Marinagarivorans cellulosilyticus: one gene and its partners. Each later gene encodes a partner of the first gene's protein in a complex. Links are inferred from orthologs where the notes say so. Each region holds a gene or a part of one and is shown in the gene's direction. Other genes may lie near its edges.

What was found.
Region 2: the proteins of dnaN (region 1) and MARGE09_RS18905 are in contact, whole or in part, in a cryo-EM structure (PDB 8GIZ), measured with the Escherichia coli proteins. The link is inferred for Marinagarivorans cellulosilyticus from one-to-one orthologs.
Region 3: the proteins of dnaN (region 1) and dinB are in contact, whole or in part, in a solved structure (PDB 1OK7), measured with the Escherichia coli proteins. The link is inferred for Marinagarivorans cellulosilyticus from one-to-one orthologs.
Region 4: the proteins of dnaN (region 1) and holA are in contact, whole or in part, in a cryo-EM structure (PDB 8GIZ), measured with the Escherichia coli proteins. The link is inferred for Marinagarivorans cellulosilyticus from one-to-one orthologs.

The regions. Positions count from the first base shown.
Region 1 is NZ_AP023086.1:1,011-3,866, forward strand. It holds dnaN (DNA polymerase III subunit beta), read left to right. Parts: upstream 1-804; coding sequence 805-1,908; downstream 1,909-2,856. Other genes in the region: recF (DNA replication/repair protein RecF), read left to right, coding at 2,012-2,856. UniProt on the Escherichia coli protein: Confers DNA tethering and processivity to DNA polymerases and other proteins. Acts as a clamp, forming a ring around DNA (a reaction catalyzed by the clamp-loading complex) which diffuses in an ATP-independent manner freely and bidirectionally along dsDNA.
Region 2 is NZ_AP023086.1:4,624,319-4,627,145, reverse strand. It holds MARGE09_RS18905 (DNA polymerase III subunit delta'), read left to right. Parts: upstream 1-822; coding sequence 823-1,833; downstream 1,834-2,827. Other genes in the region: MARGE09_RS18895 (TatD family hydrolase), read left to right, coding at 2,472-2,827; MARGE09_RS18900 (PilZ domain-containing protein), read left to right, coding at 1,991-2,341; MARGE09_RS18910 (RluA family pseudouridine synthase), read right to left, coding at 8-691. UniProt on the Escherichia coli protein: Part of the beta sliding clamp loading complex, which hydrolyzes ATP to load the beta clamp onto primed DNA to form the DNA replication pre-initiation complex.
Region 3 is NZ_AP023086.1:1,271,873-1,274,762, forward strand. It holds dinB (DNA polymerase IV), read left to right. Parts: upstream 1-868; coding sequence 869-1,912; downstream 1,913-2,890. Other genes in the region: MARGE09_RS05105 (flagellar brake protein), read left to right, coding at 1-278; MARGE09_RS05110 (hypothetical protein), read left to right, coding at 265-819; MARGE09_RS05120 (ExbD/TolR family protein), read left to right, coding at 2,155-2,589. UniProt on the Escherichia coli protein: Poorly processive, error-prone DNA polymerase involved in translesion repair and untargeted mutagenesis. Copies undamaged DNA at stalled replication forks, which arise in vivo from mismatched or misaligned primer ends.
Region 4 is NZ_AP023086.1:1,783,444-1,786,383, reverse strand. It holds holA (DNA polymerase III subunit delta), read left to right. Parts: upstream 1-915; coding sequence 916-1,965; downstream 1,966-2,940. Other genes in the region: MARGE09_RS07090 (ribonucleoside-diphosphate reductase subunit alpha), read left to right, coding at 2,372-2,940; MARGE09_RS07100 (LPS-assembly lipoprotein LptE), read left to right, coding at 360-929; leuS (leucine--tRNA ligase), read left to right, coding at 1-274. UniProt on the Escherichia coli protein: Part of the beta sliding clamp loading complex, which hydrolyzes ATP to load the beta clamp onto primed DNA to form the DNA replication pre-initiation complex.

The DNA.
Region 1 (2,856 bases):
TGCAGCTTAATGCGATTAACGACTTTAAGCGCTACTACCGCTCGGTTGATGCCTTATTAATTGATGATATTCAATTCTTTGCTGGTAAGGAGCGTTCGCAAGAAGAATTCTTCCATACGTTTAATGCGCTATTGGAAGGTGGCCAGCAGATTATTCTCACTTGTGACCGCTACCCCAAAGAAATTAACGGTTTAGAAGAGCGCTTAAAATCGCGTTTTGGCTGGGGCTTAACGGTGGCTATCGAGCCGCCCGAACTCGAAACCCGGGTGGCGATTCTTAAAACCAAAGCAGACCAAGCACAAATGCTGTTGCCTAATGATGCGGCCTTTTTTATTGCGCAGCGCATTCGCTCTAATGTACGTGAGCTAGAAGGCACTCTGAAGCGTGTTATTGCGCACGCCCAGTTCACAGCAAGGCCTATTAGTATTGACCTTGTCAGGGAGGCTCTAAAAGACCTGCTGGCCCTGCAAGATCGTTTGGTGAGTATTGATAATATCCAGCGGGTGGTTGCCGAGTACTACAAGATTAAAGTGTCCGATTTACACTCTAAGCGTCGTAGTCGCTCTGTTGCGCGGCCTCGCCAAGTGGCAATGTACTTAGCTAAAGATCTCACTAACCATAGCTTGCCTGAAATTGGCGAAAGCTTTGGTGGCCGAGACCACACCACAGTGCTACACGCTTGCCGTAAAATTAAAGAGCTGCTGGAAGAAGATGCGGATATAGCAGAAGATGTTAAAAATCTATTGCGCACGCTCACGACCTAAGCCCGAAACTAAAGAATTAAACCTTTAAAGAGATCTCATCATGCAATTTTCTATCGCACGTGATGCCTTGTTAAAACCGTTGCAATTAGTCGCGGGGGTTGTTGAGCGCCGGCAAACAATGCCAGTGCTGGCCAATGTTTTGTTAGTGTTAGAAGACGACCACCTATCCTTAACCGGTACCGATTTAGAAGTAGAAATCGTTGGCCGCGTTAAAGTAGAGCAGGTTGCCGAAACCGGTGAGATCACCGTACCCGCTAAAAAGTTTTTAGATATCTGCAAAAACTTACCCGATGGCTCAACTATCGACTTCACCTTAGAAGATCAAAAGGTCAATGTGTTCTGTGGCAAAAGCCGCTTTAACCTTAGCACCTTGCCAGCCAGTGAATTCCCGGCCGTAGAGCCAGGCGCAGACGACTTAGTTTTTAATACTCAACAAAAAGAGATTAAACGCCTAATCGAGCGCACCGGTTTTGCAATGGCGCAACAAGATGTCCGCTATTACCTTAACGGCATGTTGTGGGAGCTACGCAGCGGTTCTTTGCGCGCTGTAGCAACAGATGGCCACCGTTTAGCCATGTGTACCCGTGCGGTAAACGTAGAGTTTGACGATGTTAAGCAGGCCATATTGCCACGCAAAGGTGTTGTGGAGTTATCCCGTTTATTGAACGAGCCAGAAGGCAGTGTTCAGCTAGTATTAGGGGCTACTCATATTCGTGCACATACCGCCGACTTTACTTTTACATCCAAGTTAGTCGACGGTAAATTCCCAGATTACGAGCGTGTATTACCGCGCAACGGCGATAAAATTGTAATGGGCGAGCGTGAAGCGCTACGCCAAGCATTTACCCGCACAGCTATTTTGGCTAACGAAAAGTACCGCGGTGTACGCTTTGTACTAACGAGCGGCATGCTAACGGTAACTGCAAATAACCCAGAGCAAGAAGAAGCCGAAGAGCAAATATCGGTTGATTACGAAGGCGGTGATCTCGAAGTTGGCTTTAACGTAAGCTACCTTCAAGATGTTTCGAGTGTTATCGACTCCGACAAAATGAAGATGACCCTGTCTGATACCAACAGTAGTGTATTGATAGAAGATCCAGAAAACACAGATTCGGTATACGTTGTTATGCCTATGCGCCTTTAGTTATCCAATTTTTAACGGCTTATTGTCCTATTTACTTTCTTGGCAAAGCTAAGCTGCGGCTTAGTTTTACCAAGAAGGCCTCCTCTTATAGTCATACCTACCAATGCCCATTACTCAACTAAAGATCAACGGCGTTAGAAATCTTACCAATGTCGAGCTTGAGTTATCTGAGGGGTTTAACTTTTTCTATGGTGAAAACGGCTCCGGCAAAACCTCTTTATTAGAGGCTATAAGCTTGCTGGCGCATGGCCGTTCGTTCAGAACAGTTAATTATCGCCAGCTTATCCAGCACGAACAGCCCCACATGTCTGTTTTTGCTGAGGTGGCTCAACAGTCTGGTATAGCGAGTAAGGTTGGAGTGCTCAGGCCGCAAAGAGGACAATCGACGTTTAAAATTGATGGTTCACCAGTATATTCATCTGCTAGCTTAGCTTCATTGCTACCTTTGCAGGTTATTAACTCTAAGTCTTTCGACTTGCTGGATGGCCCGCGAAAGGTTCGCCGGGGAATGTTTGATTGGCTTGTGTTTCACGTGAAACATGAGTTCAGTGTTTTGTGGCGAGATTACACAAAGGCAGTAAAGCAGCGCAATAGCCTGCTACGACGTGATAAAATAAGCGGTTATGAGCTTGCTCCATGGGATATAGAGCTAAATCGTTTAGGTATTAGTATTGATGCATTAAGGCAAGAATGTTTACAGCCGTTCTTGGATAAGGTGGATACTCTGATACCCGACATAAATTTACCCAAAGAGTATCGCGTAGATATTGAGTATCAGCGGGGCTGGACAGAAGGTCAAACGTTAAGTGAGGCCTTAACAGAGAGTTACGCAAAGGATCGAAAGTACGGTTATACCACCTGTGGTGCGCATAAAAGTGAGTTAAAAGTTTTAATTAATAAGCAAGCAGCGGCAGAGGTTCTATCGCGTGGGCAGCAAAAGTCGCTGAT
Region 2 (2,827 bases), 4.6 Mb from region 1 along the record:
TTTTGCGTTAAGTCAGTTTTTGTATAAAGCTCTCGAAGTCGGATGCATGGCTGACGTGCATGGGCTCTGCCGTTATTGGGTGGTCAAAGACAATTTTGGTTGCGTGCAGCAATAGTCGGGGTGCGCGCAGGTGCGAGCCTTCTATATTGTAGAGGTTGTCCCCGAGTATTGGGTGGCCAAGCTCTAAACAGTGGACGCGCAGTTGATGAGAGCGGCCAGTAATTGGCGATAGCTCGACAAGTGATGCGTTGACTTGCTCAAAGTAAGTTTTAACGGCGTACAGGGTTGTTGCTGGTTTGCCCTCGTCAAAGCACACTTTTTGTTTTGGCCGGTTTGGCCAGTCGCAAATAAGTGGAAGCTCCACTTGGCCTTCATCCTTTATGGGCTTGCCGTGAATAATGGCGTGGTAAGTTTTATGGACTTTGCGCTGTTCAAATAAGTGCCCCATAGCCTTTTGGCTAGCATGGCTTTTCGCAAAAATCATAATGCCAGATGTCGCCATATCCAGCCTGTGTACAACGCGCGCATTGGCATTGTAGCTTAGCGCTTGTGCGTGAAGACAGTTGGGCTCTGTTCTTCCGGGTACGCTTAATAGGCCTTCTGGTTTGTTGAGTATTAGCAGGTGTTCGTCTTCAAAAATAATATCTAATGCAGGCATAGGGTTGATGGTCTTTTGAATATAGAGGAGCATTCTAGCGTAGGCCGTGTAATAAACCTTGCGCTTGGCATTATCGCAAGAAAGCAGCGGCGCTGGTATGCTGCCCCTTATTATTGATTGCGGCACTGTTGCGGCATTTTAGGCGCTGTTAAGGTTGAGTTTTTATGAGTTCCCCATCTGCTGTGGTTTTTGCCCAGCCGCCATACCCTTGGTTTTATGATTATTGGCAGCAATTTGTTGCGCAGGTGAATAGCCAACGCTTACCGCATGCGGTATTGCTAAAAAGTATTGATGGTATGGGAACGCGAGCTTTGGCGATGGCTATGGCCCAGTTTTTATTGTGCCGCGCGCCAGCAGAGGCGCAATCGTGCGGGCGCTGCCGTGGCTGTGAACTAGTGGCCGCAGGTTCGCACCCAGACTTTGCCTTTTTAGAACCCGAAGAGGGCAGCCATGTTATTAAAATAGCCCAAGTGCGTGAGCTTTCACGAGTTGTTGCGAATACTGCGCAGCAAGGTGGCCGAAAAGTTATTTTGGTTGCACCGGCCGAAGTCATGAATGTTGAGGCGGCTAACGCGATTTTAAAAAACCTCGAGGAGCCTTCTGGCGATACGGTATTTTTATTGGTTGGTTATCAGGCCGCGCGCATATTACCCACCATTCGCTCGCGTACATCGCAAGTGGCGTTAGCTACACCAAGTTGGAGCGATGCCTTAAGTTGGCTTTCGCGCAACCAAGTAAACCAGCCAGAGGTTATTTTAAAAGCGGCTGGCGGGGCCCCAGTGAAAGCGTTGGAATGGCTTGATGGCAATCAGCTGGATATTCACAACGATATTGCCCAAGCGTTAGCCAAAGGGCTGAATGGCAGCTTATCGCCTATCGATGCGAGTAAAAAGCTGGCCGCGTTTGATCTGCCTGTTGTGTTTGGGGTGGTGTTACAGTGGCTGCAGCGTGCTATTAGGGTAAGTTGCGCTAATGTGCACGATGATTTAGAGGTTGTGGGAATCTTGGCCCAGTTGCTGCCAGTGCATCTATACTCATTACTGGACACGGTGCAAGGGCGAATGGGGCAGTTAAACGCAGGCAGTAACCCTAACAAAGTTTTAGCGTGTGAAGAGCTAATGTTAATTTTGCTAGGTTTTAAAGCCGAGCAGCAGCGCTTGGCGCGCCAAGCCTAGACACTGGCGCCTTAAGCGATTATTGTTCGCAGCAAAATAGGTAAAGGCTTCGTTTGGCGAAGGCTTTACTCGCTGGAATTAACTAAGCCAAACTTCACTACGCAGCAATGCTACCGAATACAGATGTGAAGCGAAATAATAAAAAAGAGGCAAAATTATGCAGGGTATTGGCGGCGCTCGTAACGGCATACTGTCGTTAACCATTCGCGATAAGGCAGTGCTTTACGCGGCTTACATGCCGTTTATTAAGCACGGCGGTTTGTTCATACCGACTAACAAATCCTACAGCTTAGGCGACGAGGTTTTCATGTTGCTTAACCTAATGGACGAGCCCGAGAAAATTCCGGTTGCTGGTAAGGTTATTTGGATCACCCCTAAAGGCGCGCAAGGTAACCGTGCTGCCGGCATTGGTGTTCAGTTCGATGGCGACGATGATACCGCAAACCGCAAAATAGAAACTTACCTAGCGGGCACTTTAGAATCTGATCGCCCCACGCATACGATGTAACAATACATAATCTCGTTTAGAATATATTCCTTTAGTGGCTGTGGTCTTGTTGCTGCAGTTGCTACGTTTCGAAAGGCCGCTTGCGGCCTTTTTTATGTTTTTAGATTCCATTACCAACTTGAGGTGCTCCATGCTTACCGATTCACACTGCCATTTAGACCGGCTAGATCTTTCTAAAAGCGACAAAAGTGTTGAGGTGGCATTGGACCAAGCGCAAGCTCGGGGGGTGAGTCGTTTTTTGTGTGTGTGTATTAGCGACGAAAACCGCAAGGCCGTGCTGGATATTGCCGCTAAACGCGATAATGTTTTTGCCTCGGTAGGTATTCACCCGTGTGATGTGGGTGAGCAAGTGGTTAGCGACGCCACTTTAACCGAGTGGTCTTCAGCACCTAAGGTAGTGGCGCTGGGGGAGTCGGGCTTAGATTATTTCCACAGTACTGATTTTGTGGCTCAGCAAAAGCAGAGTTTTGCCAATCATTTAATCGC
Region 3 (2,890 bases), 1.3 Mb from region 1 along the record:
TCGTCGGTGTCGCAGGTAAGCTGCTTGATGTGAGCACTGGTGGCGGTCGGGTGAAGATGTTCGATGACTTGGGTGAGGTGGGAGACCATATAGTTATAAAAGGCAAATTTCAGGTTCATGGTATTTCCCGCTTACTTACTGTAGATGCCTGTATTCGGAAGAAGGATGGTAAAGAGTACGGTGTGCAATTTGTTGAGCAAGACGAGGATAAGCTTATTTTTTTAATGGGCTTTATATTCAATGCAATGTTAACGGGGACGGTTGATGCTATCCATTAAGGAAGGTGTTGGCTGTACGTGTTTATGCTTGCTGCTGGTTTTTGCTAATGCGTCGTGGGCGCTCGATACCCCCTTAAATGAAAAGGCCTTATGGTTGCCCGCGAAATATCAAGGGCATTACATCGAGCTTGTTAGCGCGGCACAGGCAGCGCTTGATCTACCCCGTTGTATAGAAGTGAAGCAAGCAACGCTCGACCTTCGTCAAAGTACACCAGAAAAATCCATTTATCGCGTTTTGTGTTTACAGGAGTCTGGCAAAACTTACACCGAAATGATTGACGGCGATGGTTACGTGTCGCTAACGCCAGAAAAAAACTCTGCAATGGCGTGTCATAAACTGCTGCTTGAAAAAACGCAGCAAATGATAGATATCTCTTGGCTTGAAGGTAAACCTAAGTCGCTCGCTGGTGGTTCTGAGGGTGAAGAGCGCTATCAGTGGGATTTTGATGCTAAATCACTGGATGGCGATGCTTTGCATTATACCGCGGTATGCGTTGCCGATGATGGCGTACCCAAGGTCACCATAAGCGCTCGACGCTAAAGAATTGTTCCGCTAATATACTGTTTGAATGTACAGTTTTGGTGGGGTTGTGCGCAAGATTATTCATATTGATGCAGACTGCTTTTTTGCTGCACTGGAAATGCGAGATGCGCCGCATTTGCGCGACCTCCCCATTGCTGTGGGCGGCAGTAGCAATGGCCGCGGTGTTATTTCAACGTGTAATTATCCTGCGCGTAAATTTGGCATCCGCTCGGCAATGGCGGCTGCTCACGCTTTGCGGCTTTGCCCAGACCTGATCTTGCGACCCCATCGATTTGAGGTTTATCGCCAAGCGTCGAAGGCAATGAAAGCAATATTCTATGATTACACCGACTTGGTCGAGCCGCTCTCACTGGACGAGGCCTTTCTCGATGTTTCGGCTGTTAGCCGTTGCGATGGTAGCGCGACGCGCATTGCTGAAGAGATTCGCGCGCGGGTTTTCTCTGAGGTAGGTATTACCTGTTCTGCTGGTGTGGCTAACAACAAGTTTTTGGCCAAAGTGGCGAGCGATTGGCAAAAGCCCAATGGCATTACGGTAATTACGCCAGAACAAAACGATGCGTTTAGTCGTGCTTTGCCGGTGGCTAAGCTCAGTGGGGTAGGTAAGGTAACGGCCGCTAAATTGGCAAGCATGGGGCTGTATAGCTGTGCCGATGTGCGTGAATGTGGTTTGGAGGTATTGCTTAAGCGCTTTGGTAAGTTTGGTGTGAGGTTGCACGAGCGAGCATATGGCCGCGATGATCGCCCTGTGCTCCCCAGTCGCGAACGGCTATCTATAGGGGTGGAGCATACATATGATCACGACTTGCCTAGTGGTGCCTGTATTGCTCAGTTGCCGGCATTGTTGGGGGAGTTGCGCGGCCGGATTACCAAGGCACAGGCGAGCGCAAAAATAACGAAGTTGTTTGTAAAGGTGAAATTTTCAGACTTCGTTTCTACGACTGTGGAGCGGCGCTGTACGGTGCTGGATGATGCGGGTTATGTCGAGCTGCTAAAGCAGGCGATGGCGCGTTCATCATTAAAAATTCGCTTGCTAGGGGTAGGTGTTAAGGTGGTTGGCGATTCGGTTGGGGTGCAATTGGCGTTATTCTGACAATTGCTGCGCTTCTAAAAATCATCCACAAGCTTAAAAACTTCATGTAGAATGGCCCGCTCGAGGGCAATGGGCGTTGAATTTTTCGCCGATGTTACGTAACAGCGTTATACTACTGTTAGCAGGTAGTTAAAGTGTTACTGTTCCAAAAAGTAGGCCTAGCAGCGCTAGCGTCAAAATAAAAAAAGCGAGATGCTGCAGTTGCTGCCATCATCGCATTAGGCTTCTGTGGAGACTAACTAGTGAGTCGTAGAAAGCGTAATCGCCAGGAAGAGGCCGATAAGGCCGATATCGATCTAACCCCCATGTTGGACGTTGTGTTCATCATGCTAATTTTCTTCATCGTTACTGCCTCTTTTGTGAAAGAGCAGACGATCAACGTTAACGTTCCTGATCCTAATCAGGCCGAAACGCCTCCTAACCCTGATTCGCCTGAGAGCATTCTCATTATGGTGAATGCGCAGGATGAAATTACCATTGACGGTCGTCGTGTAGATTTGCGCGCTGTTCGTTCCTTGGTTGCGCAGAAAAAAGCCGAAAGCCCTGAGTCTAGTGTTGTTGTTCGCGCACACGAGGATTCTAGTGCAGAGACTTATGTTGGCATTGCCGATGCGGCTTATGCGGCTAAGGCTGGCGGCGTATCGTTAGTACCCTTTAACGATAAAAAGAAAAGATAGTGCTTTTAGTGTAATTTAGGTTTAGCGGCTTCAATGTCGCACCTTAAAAAACCCAGCTTGATAACAAGCTGGGCTTTTTTTTGTTTTGTAACTATTCAGCCATGCTCAAATAGGTCTGCAAACTGATCGTTTTCTAGTCCGCTCAAGCCATCTACGACTTTGTGTTCCTGTAAAGTCTACCCCCACGCATCCTTGCTGGTGCTGGTCGCTATGCAAGCGTTCCAGCCGCTTGAATGCTCAGAAAGCAATCAATTCGCCTTTAGGCTGACCATTGTTTCGCACCCACCCGAATAGTTACTTT
Region 4 (2,940 bases), 1.8 Mb from region 1 along the record:
TGCACTCTGGCAAGGCTTAGGGCACGGCAGCAATTTGCTGGATGCACCTTGGCCCAAAGTGGACGAAGCCGCCCTAGTGCGTGCAAGCGTAACGATTGTGGTACAGGTTAATGGCAAAGTGCGCAGCAAGCTCGAACTACCGGCCGATGTCAGCAAAGGCGACGCCGAAAAAGCCGCTATGGCCGACGAAAACGTTATGCGTTTTATCGACGATAAAACCGTGCGCAAAGTGATCGTAGTGCCTGGCAAGCTGGTTAATATCGTCGCCAACTAAAGCGCCGCCCGCCTTGCACCTAGGTGCAAGGCGCATTCACTACAATCAGTATTGCCTGCCACCCGCTACTCGAGACCCGCTAACCATGCCCTCAGCCACGCCGCGTTTAACATCACTTCGGTTTGCCTTAATCGGCTTATTGGCCCTCACCATTACCGCTTGTGGCTGGCAACTTCGCGGCTTTAATAAAGGGCAATTGCCGCCAGAGCTCGCCTTAAAAACCGCCGACCCTTACGCCGCAATTGCTCGCCAACTGCAGCAAACCTTGGTACGCCGCGGCGTAAAAATTACCCCCAGCGCACCACTCACGCTCTGGTTAGATACCGAAGAGCTCGAAAAGCGCACCGTAGCCGTTACCAGTATTGGCGCGGCAGCCCAGTACGAGTTGCGCCTAGAAATTGCCTACAGCTACACCCCCAAAGGCGCGCAGCCTGCATTGCCCACCACCCTAACCACCCAGCGGGTATACGACTTTATTCCCGGCACCAACTTAGCCAAAGCCGAAGAGCAGCAAACCCTCGTCAAAGAAATGCGGCAAGAACTCATCAACCGCATTTTGCTGCAAAGCATGAGCCATACAAACACCCTAACAGTGCCAGCACAAAGCACCCAAAGCACCAGCGCCCACACGAGCAGCAGCCATGGCACGCATTAATGCAGAACAACTGCAAAACCACTGCAGCAGCCCGTTACTGCCGGTTTACTTTATCACCGGCGACGAACCGCTATTAGTGCAAGAATCCTGCGACATGCTGCGCCAAGCCGCCCGCACACAAGGCTTTAGCGAGCGCGAGCTGTACCACACCGACGCCAACCTCGACTGGCAACAACTGCTGCAAAGCGCCAACAGCATGAGCCTGTTCGCCGAGCGCAAAATTATCGAGGTGCGCAGCCACACCGCCAAACCCAACGATGCCGCCAAACAAGCACTGCTGGAATACTGTAAAAACCCAAGCCCAGACACCCTGCTAATACTGGTCTTCCCCAAAATTGACCGCGCCACGCAAAACGCCAAATGGTTTAAAGCCGTCGATAGCGTGGGCGGCACACTGCAAATATGGCCTATTAGCCCCAAGTTTTTCCCGCGCTGGGTCGATTTGCGCTTAAAGTCTGAAGGCTTGCGTGCCAGCAGCGATGCCGTAGGCATACTCGCCAGCAAAGTCGAAGGCAACCTACTGGCTTGCGTACAAGAAATTCAAAAACTTAAGCTCGTTAGCGACGATGGCGTGATTGACGGCCGCACTATGGCCAATGCCGTCGTCGACAGCGCCCGTTACGATATCTTCACCCTAGTAGACCGCGCCACCGGTGGCGATGCACGCGCCGCCACACGTACACTGCAAGGCCTGCGCGAAGAAGGCACCGAAGCCACCATTATTTTATGGGCGCTATCGCGCGAAATTCGCGCCCTCAATGCACTACTGTTTACCAAGCAAAGCGGTGGCAGCATTGAAAGCGTGGCTAAACAACACGGTATTTTCGACAAACGCATACCCTTAGTACGCCAAGCCTTGGGCCGCTTAAAAGCGGGCCAACTGCGCCTGCTATTACGCCAGTGCGCGCTGGCCGACCGCGCCATTAAGGGCGCCAGTAAACAAGATGCTTGGGGCTTAATTAACGACATTACATTAATGCTTTCTGGCGTGCGTGCTTTGTCCACAAAAGCGCTTCAGCAACAGCTTAATCAGTAAAGGTTTATTTCGGCATAAAAAGCTGGCGCCATAAAATATAATTGTCTTTGCGAACATATGCGCCACACCACTTTGCGCCGCGTCAATAACGGCGGCCCTTGGCGCCAGTTGTCCACAGAAATACCCACAATTTACACACAATTTTCCCCCTGCTTCCTCCAGTTGCAACTTTGCCCAAACCGCATTATCTTGTAGCCCGATACAGCACGACCCCCAACATATGGTGTTTTGCTCAGTTTTGGCGCGCTATTTTGTACACATCTCGTACATTTTTTAGTGCGCCGGTAAAGCACTGTCGTTCGGCACTACAAAATGACATTTTTTTAGGTCACGTTAGACCGACGCACACTCGAATAATTAGCCGCCACAATACAAGCACAAGTACAGCGCACCTTAGGAGATACCCATGCAAACAGATGCAGATTCAACACCGGCCGCCCCCCAAAAAGGCGCTCCAACAACGCCAGCTACAGCACCCTCTAATATGGCTGCCAATGCACCTGGGCAATTGCGTGTTATTAAGCGCAACGGCACTGTCGTACCTTACAACGACGACCAAATCAGCATCGCGATGACTAAAGCCTTTTTGGCCGTTGAAGGCGGTGTTGCCGCTGCTTCTAGCCGTATTCACGAAACGGTAGAAAAGCTCACCAATCAAATTAGCTCTACCTTCCGCCGTCGTATGCCATCGGGTGGCACTATCCACATCGAAGAAATTCAAGACCAAGTAGAACTAATCCTAATGCGCGCCGGCGAGCACAAAGTGGCCCGCGATTACGTTATTTACCGTACCGAGCGCGCCAAACTGCGCGAAGCGCAAAAGAATTTAAGCCGCACCGAATTCAAATACCCCGATGTTAACGTTAAGCAAGCCGATGGCTCTTTATTACCATTGGATGTGATTCGCTTAAACACCTTGGTCACCGAAGCCTGCGCCGGCCTTAGCCACACTGAGCCTAGCGCCATTCTTACCGA